DNA from 2 places in the Thermanaeromonas sp. DSM 22490 genome. Region 1 is predicted to be linked to the other one. Evidence: riboswitches for the same ligand, from Rfam matches in the RefSeq annotation. Region 1 holds a riboswitch; the other holds the start of a gene.

The links. Region 1 has a riboswitch for glycine ahead of AC1BI1_RS06405 (GrdX family protein). Riboswitches for the same ligand answer to the same signal wherever they lie in the genome.
Region 2: linked by a shared signal. The riboswitch ahead of gcvT (glycine cleavage system aminomethyltransferase GcvT) and the one ahead of AC1BI1_RS06405 (GrdX family protein) in region 1 are both predicted to bind glycine.

Annotation. Positions count from the first base shown of each region.
Region 1 is NZ_JBJHHE010000007.1:16,338-23,548, forward strand. It holds gene AC1BI1_RS06395 (ATP-binding protein) at 11-757, opposite strand; gene AC1BI1_RS06400 (helix-turn-helix domain-containing protein) at 901-1,209, opposite strand; glycine riboswitch at 1,365-1,478, shown strand; glycine riboswitch at 1,482-1,582, shown strand; gene AC1BI1_RS06405 (GrdX family protein) at 1,721-2,146, shown strand; gene trxB (thioredoxin-disulfide reductase) at 2,179-3,402, shown strand; gene AC1BI1_RS06415 (thioredoxin family protein) at 3,476-3,793, shown strand; gene AC1BI1_RS06420 (glycine/sarcosine/betaine reductase component B subunit) at 3,825-5,111, shown strand; gene grdA (glycine/sarcosine/betaine reductase complex selenoprotein A) at 5,138-5,611, shown strand; gene grdB (glycine reductase complex selenoprotein B) at 5,637-6,953, shown strand; gene grdC (glycine/sarcosine/betaine reductase complex component C subunit beta) at 7,020-7,211, shown strand, end outside.
Region 2 is NZ_JBJHHE010000004.1:158,213-165,423, forward strand. It holds gene AC1BI1_RS04760 (5'-deoxyadenosine deaminase) at 1-117, shown strand, start outside; gene hslO (Hsp33 family molecular chaperone HslO) at 241-1,128, shown strand; gene arcC (carbamate kinase) at 1,300-2,244, shown strand; gene sdaAB (L-serine ammonia-lyase, iron-sulfur-dependent subunit beta) at 2,254-2,910, shown strand; gene sdaAA (L-serine ammonia-lyase, iron-sulfur-dependent, subunit alpha) at 2,897-3,778, shown strand; glycine riboswitch at 3,876-4,001, shown strand; glycine riboswitch at 4,005-4,082, shown strand; gene gcvT (glycine cleavage system aminomethyltransferase GcvT) at 4,156-5,268, shown strand; gene gcvH (glycine cleavage system protein GcvH) at 5,283-5,666, shown strand; gene gcvPA (aminomethyl-transferring glycine dehydrogenase subunit GcvPA) at 5,671-7,002, shown strand; gene gcvPB (aminomethyl-transferring glycine dehydrogenase subunit GcvPB) at 7,006-7,211, shown strand, end outside.

The sequences.
Region 1 (7,211 bases):
CAACATCTAGTTAGCTCAGCAACCTAGTAGCCAGCTCGGCGATACCTGCTGCCGTAAAAGACTGCTCACCGATAAAACCGGCAGCCTGGTCTAAAATTTCCGTTTGGAAGGGGATCAGACCAATAACGTCACCTGGCGGCAGGTGGCTAAGGATAAATTCTTCATCCCTGGGTTGACGCAATTTATTGCCCACAAATTTGATTCGTGCAATACCAAGTTCTGCGGCCAGTTTTTGGACGACCCGGGCAGTTTGGATACTCACCAGGGTGGGTTCGGTAACAATAAGCATAAGATCTACCCCCCGGGCCGTACCCCGGGTAAGGTGTTCAATGCCGGCACCCATATCTAAAACCACCATTTCCCGGCGTTTTAAGACGAGGGAATTAACCATAGCATTTAAGACGGCATTTTCCCGGCAATAGCATGTGGAACCCCCCGGTTTTATGGCCCCCATTTTCAAAAAAAGGATATTACCGCTTCTGATGGTGTAATCCTCCAGCAGGCTATCTACTTCCGGGTTTAAAGAAAAGAAGGCCCCGCTACCGCCGGTGCGTTCGACAATCAACTCTCGCATATCAACAATAGGTTTCAGGGTACCAAGCCTTTCCTCAGGAAGACCCAGGACCATTCCCAGGCTGGTATCAGGATCGGCATCGACGGCATATACCTGGTAACCTCGCTGGGCAAAGCACCTGATTAAACCTGCGGCGATGGTTGTTTTGCCGACGCCGCCCTTCCCGGAAATAGCCAGTTTCACTGGCACGCCTCCTCTGTTCAACTTCTCCTGGTTATCGTTTATTTTCATTAGCAAAAAGCGTGCCAAAAGAAAAAGGCCGCCAGCGCTAGGCGGCCTAACAACCCCAATGTCAATTGGGTTTTACACGTTAAAAAGAGTTGACATTATTTTTTAAGCAGGCCATAGCGGGACATTTTAGCATAAAGGGCCTGGCGGGAGAGGCCTAAGGCCTTGGCGGCCCGTGTTTTTTCTCCTCCAAAAGCTTCTAGGGCCTGGATGATGGCCTCCTTTTCCGCTTCTATCCGTACTTTATAAAGGGGGGAGATATCCCTTACCCCTTTCTTTTTGCCCGGATAACCTATGGCGAGGTGATGGGGATGGATTTCCTGGTCTTCAGCCAAGATGACAGCCCTCTCCAGGACATTTTCCAATTCCCGGACGTTGCCCGGCGACGCGTTCCACCTCCTTTGCATAGCCTGACCAATTGATTATTCACCGATAGGCCACGGTGAGGGTAGAGAGGGTAAAAATTTTTTAGATTGTTAGAAGGAGAATTTAATGCCATGTAGAATATAATACTAGTGAAAACAAGAACAAAAATAAAGTAAAACTAAATAAGGGTTGGCGGTTGAGGAGAGCAGGAGAGACCCGGGTGTTTGACCGGGCGCCGAAGGAGCAAGGCGAGGGCCTGCGGTGAGGGCCCCAAGCCCAAACTCTCAGGCAAAAGCACTGCTCTCGGACGCATCTCTGGAGAGCTTCCCCGCTGAATGCACTTACCGTATTTCAGGGGGAACACCCAAGGGGTAAGGCGCGTTAGCGCCTATTCTCTCAGGTGGAAGGACAGAGGCTATTCACCCTAACTAAGGGTGGATAGCCTCTTTTGTTATGCTCCTAGCAGGTGCGAAGGCTTTCGGATGAGAACCCGGATAACGAAGGTTATAAAGGTTGTTAGTTTAAGGCGGGGGAGGGAAAAATAAACTTATCATGAGCGGCTACGGACAGACCTGGGTGGTGACCAATAATCCCGATATAAAGTTTAGTCAAGGGCGCTTGCTGTTGGTACCGGGAGGGACGCTCCAGGTCTTTAAAGAAGCGCGTAAACTCATCTATCAAGGCTGCCTTTTGCTGAGCCATCCTCTAATGGGCAGCCTTAAACCCTGGCAAAACCCGTATCGTAGCCTGGCTTTGCTGGAACCCCGACCCAGGTCGGGCATCTTAGATACCAAATCCATCACCCTTATGGAAAGGGCTATAGACATGCTGGAGAAGAGGCAAAGGGAGGTTGGTAGCCGGTCGGATTACGACGTTCATACCCTGGCTCATTTTCGCCTGCTGGACTGGGAATTAATAAGCCAAACAATAGAGCTTTCCGATCTGGCCGGAGGAGTGGAAGTTACCAATTTTATGTAAGGTAAAGAAAGTTAAGGAAGGAGTGGATAGAGGTGAGCACCAGGGAAGTTGATGTACTTATAATAGGTGGCGGGCCGGCCGGACTGACTGCGGGTTTGTACGCCTCCAGGGCGCGGCTCAAAACGGTTATTTTAGAAAAAGCGCGCCACGGCGGGCAGATCGCCAGCACCAAGACCATTGAAAACTGGCCCGGCACTTTGAGCGCCGGAGGAGCGGAGCTTACGGACAGGATGGCCGAGCATGCCCGGCACTTCGGCTGTGAGATTATAAGAGACGAAGTGACGGAAGTCGATTTCCGCGGTTACGAGAAGGTAATAAAAACCCAAAAGCAAGATACCTACCTGGCTAAAGCGGTAATTATTGCTTCCGGTGCTGAGCCTCGGGTACTAGGGATTAAAGGAGAGAGGGAGTTCCGCGGCAGGGGTGTATCTTATTGTGCCACCTGTGACGCCGACTTTTATACCGATGCCAGCGTAGTGGTGGTGGGCAACGGCGATGCGGCCGTGGAAGAGGCTATTTACCTTACTAATTTTGCCGCGGAAGTAACTTTAGTTGTCATTCACGATGAGGGGATCCTGGACGCCACTAAAGTCATCCAGGAGAGGGCTTTTGCCAATCCCAAGCTTAAATTTAAGTGGAATTCAGTGGTGGAAGAAATAAAGGGCGATGAAGCTGTCACTGCGGTAGTAATAAAGAATATCAAAACAGGCGAACTGGAAGAGTTGCCCGCTGACGGCATATTCTTCTTCGTGGGAACGGTTCCTAATACCTCTTTCTTGCAGGGCAAGATAGAAATGGATGCCCGCGGTTACATTAGGACCAACGAGATTATGGAGACTTCGGTGGAAGGAGTATATGCTGCCGGGGACTGCCGGGAAAAATTCTTGCGCCAGGTAGTGACGGCCGCGGCCGATGGAGCCATCGCGGCCATGGCGGCGGAAAAATATATCCGGGAAGAGGAATTTTTCCGCCTAGAAGTATTGCGGCCTGATAAACCCGTCTTGCTGGCCTTCTGGAGCCCCATGGTGGAGGCCAGCCTGCCGGTAATGGCCAAGGTGGAGAAACTCCAAGAAAAGCTGGGGGACAGGATTAAGGTAACAAAAATAGACACTTACCGTAACACCAGGGTGGCCAGGCGTTACGGTATAGACAAAGTTCCTGCTGTGCTGCTCTTAAAGCAGGGGGAAGTGGTGGCCCAGATTAAAGAGTTTGAAGTGGACGCCATGGAGAAAGCTATATCACCTTTTATCTCCTAAAACTTGTTTCGCAGGCCCTGGAAAATCACCCTTAGAAGGCAAAAAGCGTATTAGGTGGAAGGAGGTGTTTTAGATGTTAGAAGTCAACAAGGATAATTTTGAGGCTGAAGTGCTGGGAGCCTCGGGCCTGGTGGTAGTAGATTTCTGGAGCCCCAACTGCGAAAAGTGTATGGCGCTCCTGCCGGATATGGAGGCCCTAGAAGGCAAATACAAGGACAAAGTAAAATTTGCCAAGCTCAATATTCAGGGCAACAGGCGACTGGCGCTTTCCTTAGGGGTTCGAGGGCTTCCAGCCATGGGCTTCTTTAAGGGGGGCCAAAAAGTTGCGTTGTTAACCCCGGATGAGGTTTCCCCGGAAGCAGTCGAGGAAAAGATTAATGAACTTCTGTAAGTGACTAATTTCACATGGGGAGGTGTGAGGTTTGAAGTTATCCCTGGGATATATAACCATTAAGGACGTGCAGTTCGGCCAGGCCACGGAGATAAAAGATGGCGTGCTTTATGTAAACGCGCAGGAACTGATAGCCAAGATTAAGGAAGACGAGCGCATCGCCGAAGTGAGGGTGGAGCTGGCCAGGCCGGGAGACAGTGTCAGGATCTTGCCGGTAAAGGATGTGATTGAACCCCGGGTAAAAGTGGAAGGGCCTGGCGGTGTATTTCCCGGCACGGTGAGCAAGGTGGAAACAGTGGGAACCGGCCGCACCCATGTCTTGAAGGGGGCTGCGGTGGTAACCTGCGGCAGAATAGTGGGCTTCCAGGAGGGCATTATAGACATGAGCGGCCCCGGGGCCGAATATACGCCCTTCTCCCAGACCTGCAATGTTGTCCTGGTCATCAACCCCGTGGAAGGGCTGCCGCCACACGAACACGAGGCTACGGTCCGCCTGGCCGGGCTGAAGGCAGCCGCATTCTTGGGTGAGGCCGGTAAATTGGTACAACCTGAGGTAGTCAAAGAGTACGAATACCTACCGCTACCTGAAGCGGTAGCTCGATATCCGGGCTTGCCCAAAGTGGTTTACGTGTATATGCTTCAGAGCCAGGGGCTTTTGCACGATACCTGGGTGTACGGGGTGGATGCCAAGAAGATTTTACCTACCCTGATCTCTCCCACGGAAGTCATGGATGGGGCTATTGTGAGCGGTAATTGTGTGTCAGCCTGTGACAAGAATACTACCTATCACCACCAAAATAACCCAGTGATAGAGGACTTGTACGAGCGCCATGGTAAGGACCTCAACTTTATCGGCGTGGTAATAACCAACGAGAACGTCACCCTGGCCGATAAGGAGCGGTCCTCCAATTACACGGCCAAACTCGTGGAATTCTTAGGCGCTGACGGCGTCATCATAACGGAAGAAGGTTTTGGCAACCCTGATACTGACCTGATCATGAACTGTGTAAAGATCGCCCGGAAGGGCATCAAAACCGTGCTCATAACCGATGAGTATGCCGGACGGGATGGGGCTTCCCAATCTTTGGCGGATGCAGCGCCGGAGGCTGATGCCGTAGTGACGGCAGGGAATGCCAACGAGATTATAACTTTGCCGCCTATGGAGAAAGTAATCGGATTTCCCGAGGCCGCCAAGGTTATCGCGGGAGGCTTCGCGGGCAGTCTCCAGGAAGATGGCAGCATAACCGTGGAAATACAAGCCATAACAGGTTCTACTAATGAATTGGGCTTTGGTAAATTATCGGCCCGGCAATATTAAGTTTAAGTGAAAGGAGTGTTTGGAACATGGCCGTTGATTTTCAGGGTAAAAAAGTAATCGTCCTGGGGGACCGGGACGGGATACCGGGTCCCGCCATAGAAGAGTGCGTCAGGAGCGCCGGCGGAGAAGTCGTCTTCAGCGCTACCGAGTGTTTCGTCTGAACTGCAGCCGGCGCAATGGACCTAGAGAATCAGGCGCGGGTAAAAGAAGTGGCTGAGAAGTATAATCCAGCCGATCTTATTGTGATTTTAGGCGGAGCCGAGGCCGAAGCTTCGGGCTTGACAGCTGAGACGGTTACTAACGGAGATCCCGCGTTTGCAGGTCCATTGACGGGAGTCCAGTTAGGGCTCCAAGTGTACCATATATTGGAACCTGAAGTCAAAGAAGCCATTGATCCTGAAGTATATGAGAAGCAGGTGGGCATGATGGAAATGGTGCTGGATGTAGAGGCTATAGTTAACGAAGTCAGGTCCATCCGCGAACAATATAGCAAGTATTAGAGAAGCCGGAAAGGGGGAGCGAGGGGTGGAGCAAAAGAAGGTCCGCATAGTCCATTACCTGAACCAGTTTTTTGGCCAGATAGGCGGAGAGGAAAAAGCGGATATTCCTCCTATGGTAAAGGAAGGGCCTGTGGGGCCGGGTTTGGCCTTAAAGCAGGCTTTGGGCGAAGACGGGGAAATTGTAGCTACGGTAATCTGTGGTGATACCTACTTTGCCGAACACCTGGATGAGGCCAAGGCTGAAGTGGTGAAACTCATAGCGGAATACCATCCAGATGTAGTGGTGGCGGGGCCGGCTTTTAATGCCGGCCGCTACGGCACCGCTTGCGGAGCTGTGGCCCAGGGCGTTTTTGAAGCCCTTAAAAAGCCGGTGGTCTCCGGCATGTATCCCGAAAATCCGGGAGTTGAGCTCTACAGCCGTTATGCTTATATAGTTAAGACCGGCAACTCCGCGGCGGCCATGCGGCAGGCTGTGGCCCCCATGGCCAGGCTGGCCGTGAAGCTGGGGCGCGGGGAGCCGGTAGGTTCTCCCGAGGAGGAAGGTTATCTGCCCCGGGGGATACGCAAAAACCTTTTCCTCCCGGAACGGGGTTCTAAACGGGCCGTGGATATGCTGATAAAGAAGCTCCGCGGCGAGCCCTTTGTGACCGAATACCCCATGCCGGTTTTTGATCGGGTACCTCCCAACCCGCCGGTCAAAGATCTCTCCAAGGCCAAAATTGCTTTAGTAACCTCGGGCGGGATTGTGCCCAAGGGCAACCCCGACAAAATAGAATCGTCCAGCGCTTCTAAATTCGGTAAGTACGACATTTCCGGGGTAATGGATTTGACCGCCGCGACCTTCCAGACTGCCCATGGCGGTTACGACCCCGTTTATGCCAACCAGGACCCGGACCGCGTTCTGCCGGTGGATGTGATGCGGGAACTAGAAAAAGAGGGTGTCATCGGCGAACTGCACCGGTATTATTATGCCACGGTGGGCAACGGTACTTCGGTGGCCAACGCCAGAAGATATGCCCAGGCTATAGCCGCGGAGCTTAAACAGGATGGTGTGCAAGCGGTTATACTTACTTCTACCTGAGGGACCTGTACTCGTTGCGGTGCAACGATGGTAAAAGAAATCGAGCGCGCAGGAATACCTGTAGTTCATATATGCACTATTGTCCCTATTTCCCTTACGGTGGGAGCCAACCGGATCGTGCCGGCGGTGGCCATACCGCACCCGCTGGGCAATCCCGCCTTGCCGCCAGAAGAGGAGAAGAAGCTACGGCGCCGGCTGGTCATGAAAGCCCTGCAAGCCCTGCAGACGGAAGTAGAAGACCAGACAGTCTTTGCAGATTAAGTGAAAGTTGGAAGGTGGGCAAGGAACTTGCCCACCTTCCCTTAAGATTTCCTGGAGGTGAGGTGCATGAGCTTTCCGGTTATTAAAGGAGCGGCCTACGCTCTTTTCCATTCTCCGGATATTTTGCTGATCGGCGGATCTACCCAGAGGGTAGAACGCTTGAAAAATCCGGAATCGGAATATCTGCAAAAAGTTCCTTCTCATTTAAGGTCATATGAAGAAGTGGTGAAATACGCACCTAATCAAGTATTTATCGGA
Region 2 (7,211 bases), on a different contig from region 1:
GACGGCAAGCCGGTGGTAGCTGACGGGCAGCTTCTCACCGTAGACGCGGAAGAACTCCGGCGCCAGTGCAACCTGGCTCTGCGCCGCGTCCGGCGTCGGGCGGGTTTGGAAGGATAACTCAGGCCCCGATAGGGATTGACTTGCATACCTTTATTCCGTATCCTGAAAATAGCAGCTATTCTTGGGCGACACCGCCAGTTGCCCCCCCGAAATCTGGTTGGTTAAAGTGGTTAGAGCGCTATGAACGATTATCTGGTGCGAGCTACCGCCGAAGAAGGCCAAATATTCGCCTTAGTGGCGCGGACCTCCGACCTGGTAGAGGAAGCCAGAACCCTGCATAATACTTCGCCTGTGGCTACGGCAGCCCTAGGGCGCGTCCTGACCGGGGCCGCCCTTATGGCAGCTAGTCTTAAAGATGGGCATCGCCTGACTTTGCGTATAGAAGGAGATGGACCTTTAGGTAGCATTGTGGCCACGGCCAGACCAGGTACAGTCAAAGGATATGTGGCTGAACCCCAAGTAGATTTACCGTTAAAGGCCAAGGGCAAGTTAGACGTAGGCAGAGCAGTCGGTAAAGGTTCACTTTATATTATTAAGGATTTAGGATTAAAAGAGCCTTATGTGGGCAGCGTAGAGCTGGTCTCCGGGGAGATCGGCGAGGATTTGGCCTATTATTTTACTGCTTCGGAGCAGAAGCCTTCGGCTGTGGGCTTGGGAGTACTAGTAGAGCCCGAAGGCAAGGTGGAGGCTGCAGGCGGATACCTTCTGCAGCTCTTGCCTGGCGCCAGCAATGAGCTGGCCGAGGCTCTGGAAAAGAATATTAAAGAGGCGGGAGCTGTCAGCCGGCTTATCTCCCTGGGCTATACACCGGAAGATATTCTGGCCCTCCTTTTAAGAGGCTTTTCCTTTAAAATACACGAACGCCAGCCCCTTAAGTTTGCCTGCGACTGTTCCCGCGACCGGCTGCGAGAAATCCTCTTGGCTTTAGGACCTAAAGAATTGGAGCAGCTCCTGGCGGAACAGGGCGGGGCGGAGGCCAAGTGCGCCTTTTGCAACCGGACTTACTGGTTTAACCGGGAAGAGGTAGCGAAATTACTGGAGTTAAGCCGTTCGGCTAAAGAAGACTAGAAGTAGGTTGAGTAATTAGTTAAGAGATTACATTATATATGGAAGGACGGGTTTATAAAGACCCGTTTTTTATTTTAGCTAAAAAAATATTTTAAAATGAAGCAGGACTAATCTAAATTACATTGAATATATATAGTGAAAAATAAAACGGACTTAACAGGAGTGAGCAGGATGGCCAAAACAGTAGTATTGGCCTTTGGAGGCAACGCCATCGTCCGCCCTGGCCAGAAAGGCACCTATCAAGAGCAGAAAGCCAATATTCAGGACACTTGCCGGCAGGTAGTAGATTTAGTACGCGAGGGTTACCGCCTGGTAATTACCCACGGCAACGGGCCCCAAGTGGGAAGCATACTCATAAAGAATGAGCTAGCCAAGGATGTAGTACCTGCCATGCCCTTAGACGTCCTGGTATCTGATACCCAGGCTTCTATTGGTTATATGATTCAACAATCCTTAGGATACGAATTGCAACGCATAGGGTTAAAGGTGCCAGTAGTATCCCTGGTCACTCAGGTAGTGGTAGATCCGGCAGATCCGGCTTTTCAAAATCCCACCAAACCCATTGGACCCTTTTATACTGAGGAGGAAGCGCGCAAACTGGCAGCCGAAAAAGGATATAAGGTAGTGGAGGATAGCCATCGCGGCTGGCGGCGAGTAGTACCTTCTCCCCAGCCCTTAGAAATAATTGAAAAAGAGGCTATCAAGGCCCTGGTTCAAGCAGGTATTATTGTAGTGGCCGCCGGAGGAGGAGGCATACCGGTTGTCCGCCGGCCCGACGGGAGCCTTTGGGGTGTAGAGGCGGTAATCGATAAGGACCGGGCGGCGCGCCTTTTGGCCAGCGAAGTCGGAGCAGAGGTTTTATTCCTGTTAACTGAAGTGGAACAGGTCTATCTGGATTTCGGCAAACCCACCCAGAGGGCAGTTTCGCAGCTGACAGTGGCGGAAGCTAAAAAATATCTGGCGGAAGGCCAATTCCCACCGGGAAGCATGGGTCCCAAGATCGAAGCTGCCATCAGCTTTGTAGAGGCGGGCGGCGAAAAGGCTATTATCGGATCTTTAAGTAAAGCGGCTGCTGCCGTGGCAGGCAAGTCTGGTACAGCCATTGTAGCCGGGTAGGGATAAACCATGGATGTTTTCCAGGTTATCGGCCCTGTTATGATAGGCCCTTCCAGTTCCCATACAGCCGGAGCGGTGCGCATCGGCCGGCTAGCCCGGGCTATCTTAAGCGAAGAACCCCTAGAAGCAGATATTTTCCTCCACGGGTCCTTCGCCCGCACTTACCGGGGGCATGGTACGGACAGGGCTCTGGTGGCAGGTTTGCTAGGCTTGAACGTAGACGACGAACGGGTACGCCAGGCTTTAGACCTGGCCCGGGACAAGGGGCTTAAAATTAGTTTTAAAGAAAAAGATTTGGGCGAGGTACATCCCAATTCAGCACTTCTCATCTTAAAAGGTAGTTCCCGCAAGGTAGAGGTAATGGGTTCCTCTTTAGGAGGTGCCCAGGTGGTGGTCACCAAGATCGACCAATTTCCGGTGGAAGTCACCGGTGAATTGCCCACCCTGGTGGCTGCCTATAAAGATCAGCCCGGAATTATAGCCGCAGTAACCGCTTTGCTGGCCGGCCAAAGTATCAATATTGCCAGCATGCGGGTTTCCCGGGAAGGCCTGGGCCAGCGGGCTTTAATGGTGTTGGAGACGGATGATAGTATTCCGGAAGAAATAATCGCTGGCCTGCGGGCCTGGCCGGTAATGGAGCGGGTGATTCGTATTGACCCTGTGTAGCTGGAAAAGAGCATCTGAACTCTTAGCCGAGGCAGAAGGGAAAAACCTGCCCCTGTTCCAGGTGGTAATACAATACCAGGCGAGTTTAAGCGGGCAGGATGAAGCTTCCATCAGGCAGAAGATGATGGAAAGGTTAGAGATAATGCGGGCCGCTGCTCAAAGGGGACTGACAGAGGATATGCGATCCCCCAGCGGCCTGATAGGTGGAGGAGCCAGGCTGCTAGAAGCTGCGCGGGAAAAGGGGGAAAGTCTATCGGGTGGCACTACCGGACGGGCTATTGCCCTGGCCATGGCTGTGGCCGAAGTCAACGCCTGCATGGGGCGTATAGTTGCTGCACCTACGGCCGGTTCCTGTGGCATCCTGCCTGGGGTCCTTCTGGCCTTGCAGGCAGAAAAAGGCTGGAAGGATGAAGTTCTGGTAGATGGCCTTTTTACGGCTGCTGGCATAGGTATAGTTATAGGCAAACAGGCTTCTCTCTCCGGTGCGGCCCTCGGCTGCCAGGCAGAATGCGGTGTGGCCAGCGCCATGGCCGCCGCTGCAGCCGTAGAGGTGGCCGGTGGCCAGCCGCGCCAGGCTATAGACGCAGCAGCTATTGCCCTGAAGGGCTGGCTGGGATTGGTCTGCGATCCGGTGGGCGGCCTGGTAGAAATACCCTGTGTGAAACGCAATGCTATAGGGGCAGCCCATGCCCTGGCGGCTGCGGATATGGCCCTGGCCGGTTTGCCCTCATATATTCCGTTAGATGAAGTAGTAGCCGCTATGGTCCAAGTAGGTCGCAGTCTCCCACCTTCATTACGAGAAACGGGGGAGGGTGGCGTGGCCGCTTGTCCCACTGCACGTTCTTTAATGCGCGATCTGATGGGATGATAATTATAAAAAAATTTTCATACAAGAAGGATAATAGGTCGTAAATGTCGAATTAATTTATTAGCCCATGAGTTAATTACAACTTCATATAGGGCGAAGGAAGGGAGTAGAAGAGACCCCTCCTGACAAAAGAGAAAGACAGGGTAGGGGCGCCGAAGGAGCAAGCCCGGCTGTGGGTGGCAGCACGGGGGAAACTCTCAGGCAAAAGTACTACTCCTGGACGCGGCTCTGGAGAGTTCTCCCTTACGGGAGACACCAAAGGGGTAAGGCTTTGAAGCCTAATCTCTCAGGTAAGCAGACAGAGGCTCACACCGTTTTAATAACGGTATGGGCCTCTTAATTTTTTCCGGCCATACTATATTTGTTGAGGTGAGATTATGGGTACAGAAACCGGGAAGAAGACACCCCTTTATGAGGAGCATATATCAGCAGGTGCCCGAATGGTGGAATTCGGGGGCTGGATTATGCCCCTGCAATATACGAGTATACTGGAGGAACACCGGGCAGTAAGAACCCAAGCCGGGCTCTTTGACGTTTCCCACATGGGAGAGATTGAGATAAAAGGGCCGGATGCCTTCCGCCTGGTCCAGCATTTGATCACTAATGATGCTTCCCTGGCCCAGGGAGATAAGGTTATTTACAGCCCCATGTGCTATCAAGACGGCGGTACCGTAGATGACATTTTGGTTTACCGCCTGGAAGAGGAGAAATTTCTCTTGGTAGTCAATGCTGCCAATACTCTTAAGGACTTAGAATGGGTACAGAATAATGCTAAGGAATTGAACGCCGATGTGGTCATCACCGATGCTTCCCCGGCCACGCTGCAGCTGGCTTTACAGGGCCCGGAAGCAGCACCCATATTGCAGCCGCTAACTGATATTAATCTTCAGGACCTGGGGTACTATCGCTGGACTTATGGCAAGGTGCGAGGAGTCTTTTGCCTTATCTCCCGCACCGGTTATACGGGAGAAGACGGCTTCGAGCTCTATATGGACCCGGCAGAGGGACCCAAAATTTGGCGGGAGTTGCTGGAAGCAGGGCGGGATAAGGGCTTGAAACCTTGCGGTTTAGGAGCGCGCGACGTTTTGCGCCTGGAGGCGGCTATGCCCCTTTACGGGCATGAGCTGAGCCCGGAAATCACCCCCATAGAGGCCGGCCTGGGGCGCTTTGTGCGCACGGAAAAAGGGGAATTTAACGGTAGTGAAATTTTAAAACAGCAAAAAGAAGATGGGCCTCCGCGCCACCTTATTGGCCTTATAATGCTGGACCGGAACATTCCCCGGCCCGACTATCCGGTGAGCACAGCTGGCCGGGAGGTGGGGCGCATTACTTCCGGATCCTTCGCCCCTGCTTTGGGCCAGAATGTCGCCCTGGCCCTGGTAGAAAAAACTTATGGCCAGGTAGGAGAAAGCTTAAGTGTAATTATCCGGGGACGGGAACACCCGGCACGGGTAGTATCATTACCCTTCTACAGCCGGAAGAAAAAATAAGGAGGGTCATTACCATGATTATTCCTGAGGGCTTATTTTACACTAAAGAGCATGAATGGCTGCAACTAAAGGGCAACCGCTGTAGAATCGGCATTACTGATTACGCCCAGCAATCGCTAGGTGACATTGTATTTGTGGAACTCCCCCAGGTGGGGGACGAATTTAGTGCGGGCGATAGTTTTGGCGTAGTGGAATCGGTTAAATCTGCCTCCGATGTTTATATGCCGGTTTCCGGCAGAGTAGTAGCTGTCAACGAAGAACTGTTGGAGGAACCGCAGAAGATTAACCAAGATCCTTACGGTAAGGGCTGGATGATTGAAGTGGAACTGGCGGACCCTTCAGAAATAGCAAGTTTACTGGGTGCTGAAGCCTATCAGAAGTTGCTTGAGGAGGAATAAAGTTATGACTTATATTCCCACCACCTCAGCCCAAAGGGAAGAAATGCTTAAAGCCTGCGGCGTGGAAGGGATAGAAGACCTGTTTGCGGATATTCCGGAGGAAGTGAAACTTAAACGGGAACTGGACTTACCTGAGCCTTTAGCTGAAGCAGAAGTCTTACGCCATCTCCAGGAACTGGCCGGCAGGAACCGGACCGATTTGATTTCCTTTCTGGGCGCAGGAGCATACGAACACCACATACCCAGTGTGGTACCTGCTTTACTGTCTCGTTCCGAATTTTACACAGCTTATACTCCTTACCAACCGGAGGTGAGCCAGGGCACCCTCCAGGCCATATTTGAATTCCAGTCCCTCATTTGTGCCCTAACAGGTTTAGACGTAGCTAATGCCTCTCACTACGATGGCGCTACGGCTACGGCCGAGGCAGCCCTGGTGGCCTGCGGAGCTACCAGGCGCCAGAAGATTCTGTTCTCCCGCGGACTTAACCCCCAGTACCGCGCCGTTCTCCACACTTATACCCGTGGCCAGGGAATTGAGCTAGTAGAGATTCCCTGGGAGGACGGCCGGACTTCCCTAGAGGAACTGGCGAGAATAGCTGACCGGGACGTAGCCGGCGTCATCCTTCAACAGCCAAATTTTGTGGGGCAGCTGGAGCCTATGACCGAAGCCAGTGAACTGGCTCATAAGGTGGGGGCCCTTTTCATAGCAGTGGTAAATCCCATCTCCTTAGGCATATTGGCGCCGCCCGGAGAATATGACGCTGACCTGGCGGTGGGCGAAGGCCAGAGCCTGGGCAATCCTTTGAACTTTGGCGGGCCTTATTTAGGCTTTATGGCCGCTAAGGAGAAGTTTGTGCGACGCCTGCCGGGACGGATTGTAGGCCAGACAGTTGATGTAGAAGGCCGCAGAGCCTTTGTCCTTACCCTCCAGGCCAGAGAGCAACATATAAGGCGGGAGAAAGCTACTTCCAATATTTGTTCTAACGAAGCCCTTTGCGCCCTAGCGGCTACCATATACCTTTCCTGCCTGGGCAAGGAAGGGCTTAAAGAAGTGGCCCGCCAGTGCTTGCTTAAAGCGCATTACGCTTTTGAACAACTCCTAAAAATAAAAGGGATAAAGCCGGTCTTCAACGGGCCCTTCTTCCATGAATTTGCCATCCGCGCCTCCCAAGCTCCTTCCCAAGTAGCTGACCGCCTGATGCGCGCCGGTATAGCGGGTGGCTTTGACCTGGGACGCTTTTACCCGGAATTGGAAGGAGCCATGCTTTTCTGTGTCACTGAGGTGCGGACGCGGTCGGAAATAGACCGCTTAGTAGAAGTAATGAGGGGGTTGTAAACAGTGGCAGTAGAACCGCTTCTCTGGGAACTGGGAGCTCCCGGCCGGAAAGGCTATGTCTTTCCGCCGCTAGATGTGCCAGGAGAAGTAGAAAACCACCTGCCGGAGGCTTACCGCCGGCGGAAAGACGCTGAGCTACCCGAATTAAGCGAAATAGAAGTAGTGCGCCATTTCACCCACCTTTCCAGCAAAAACTACGGGGTGGATAC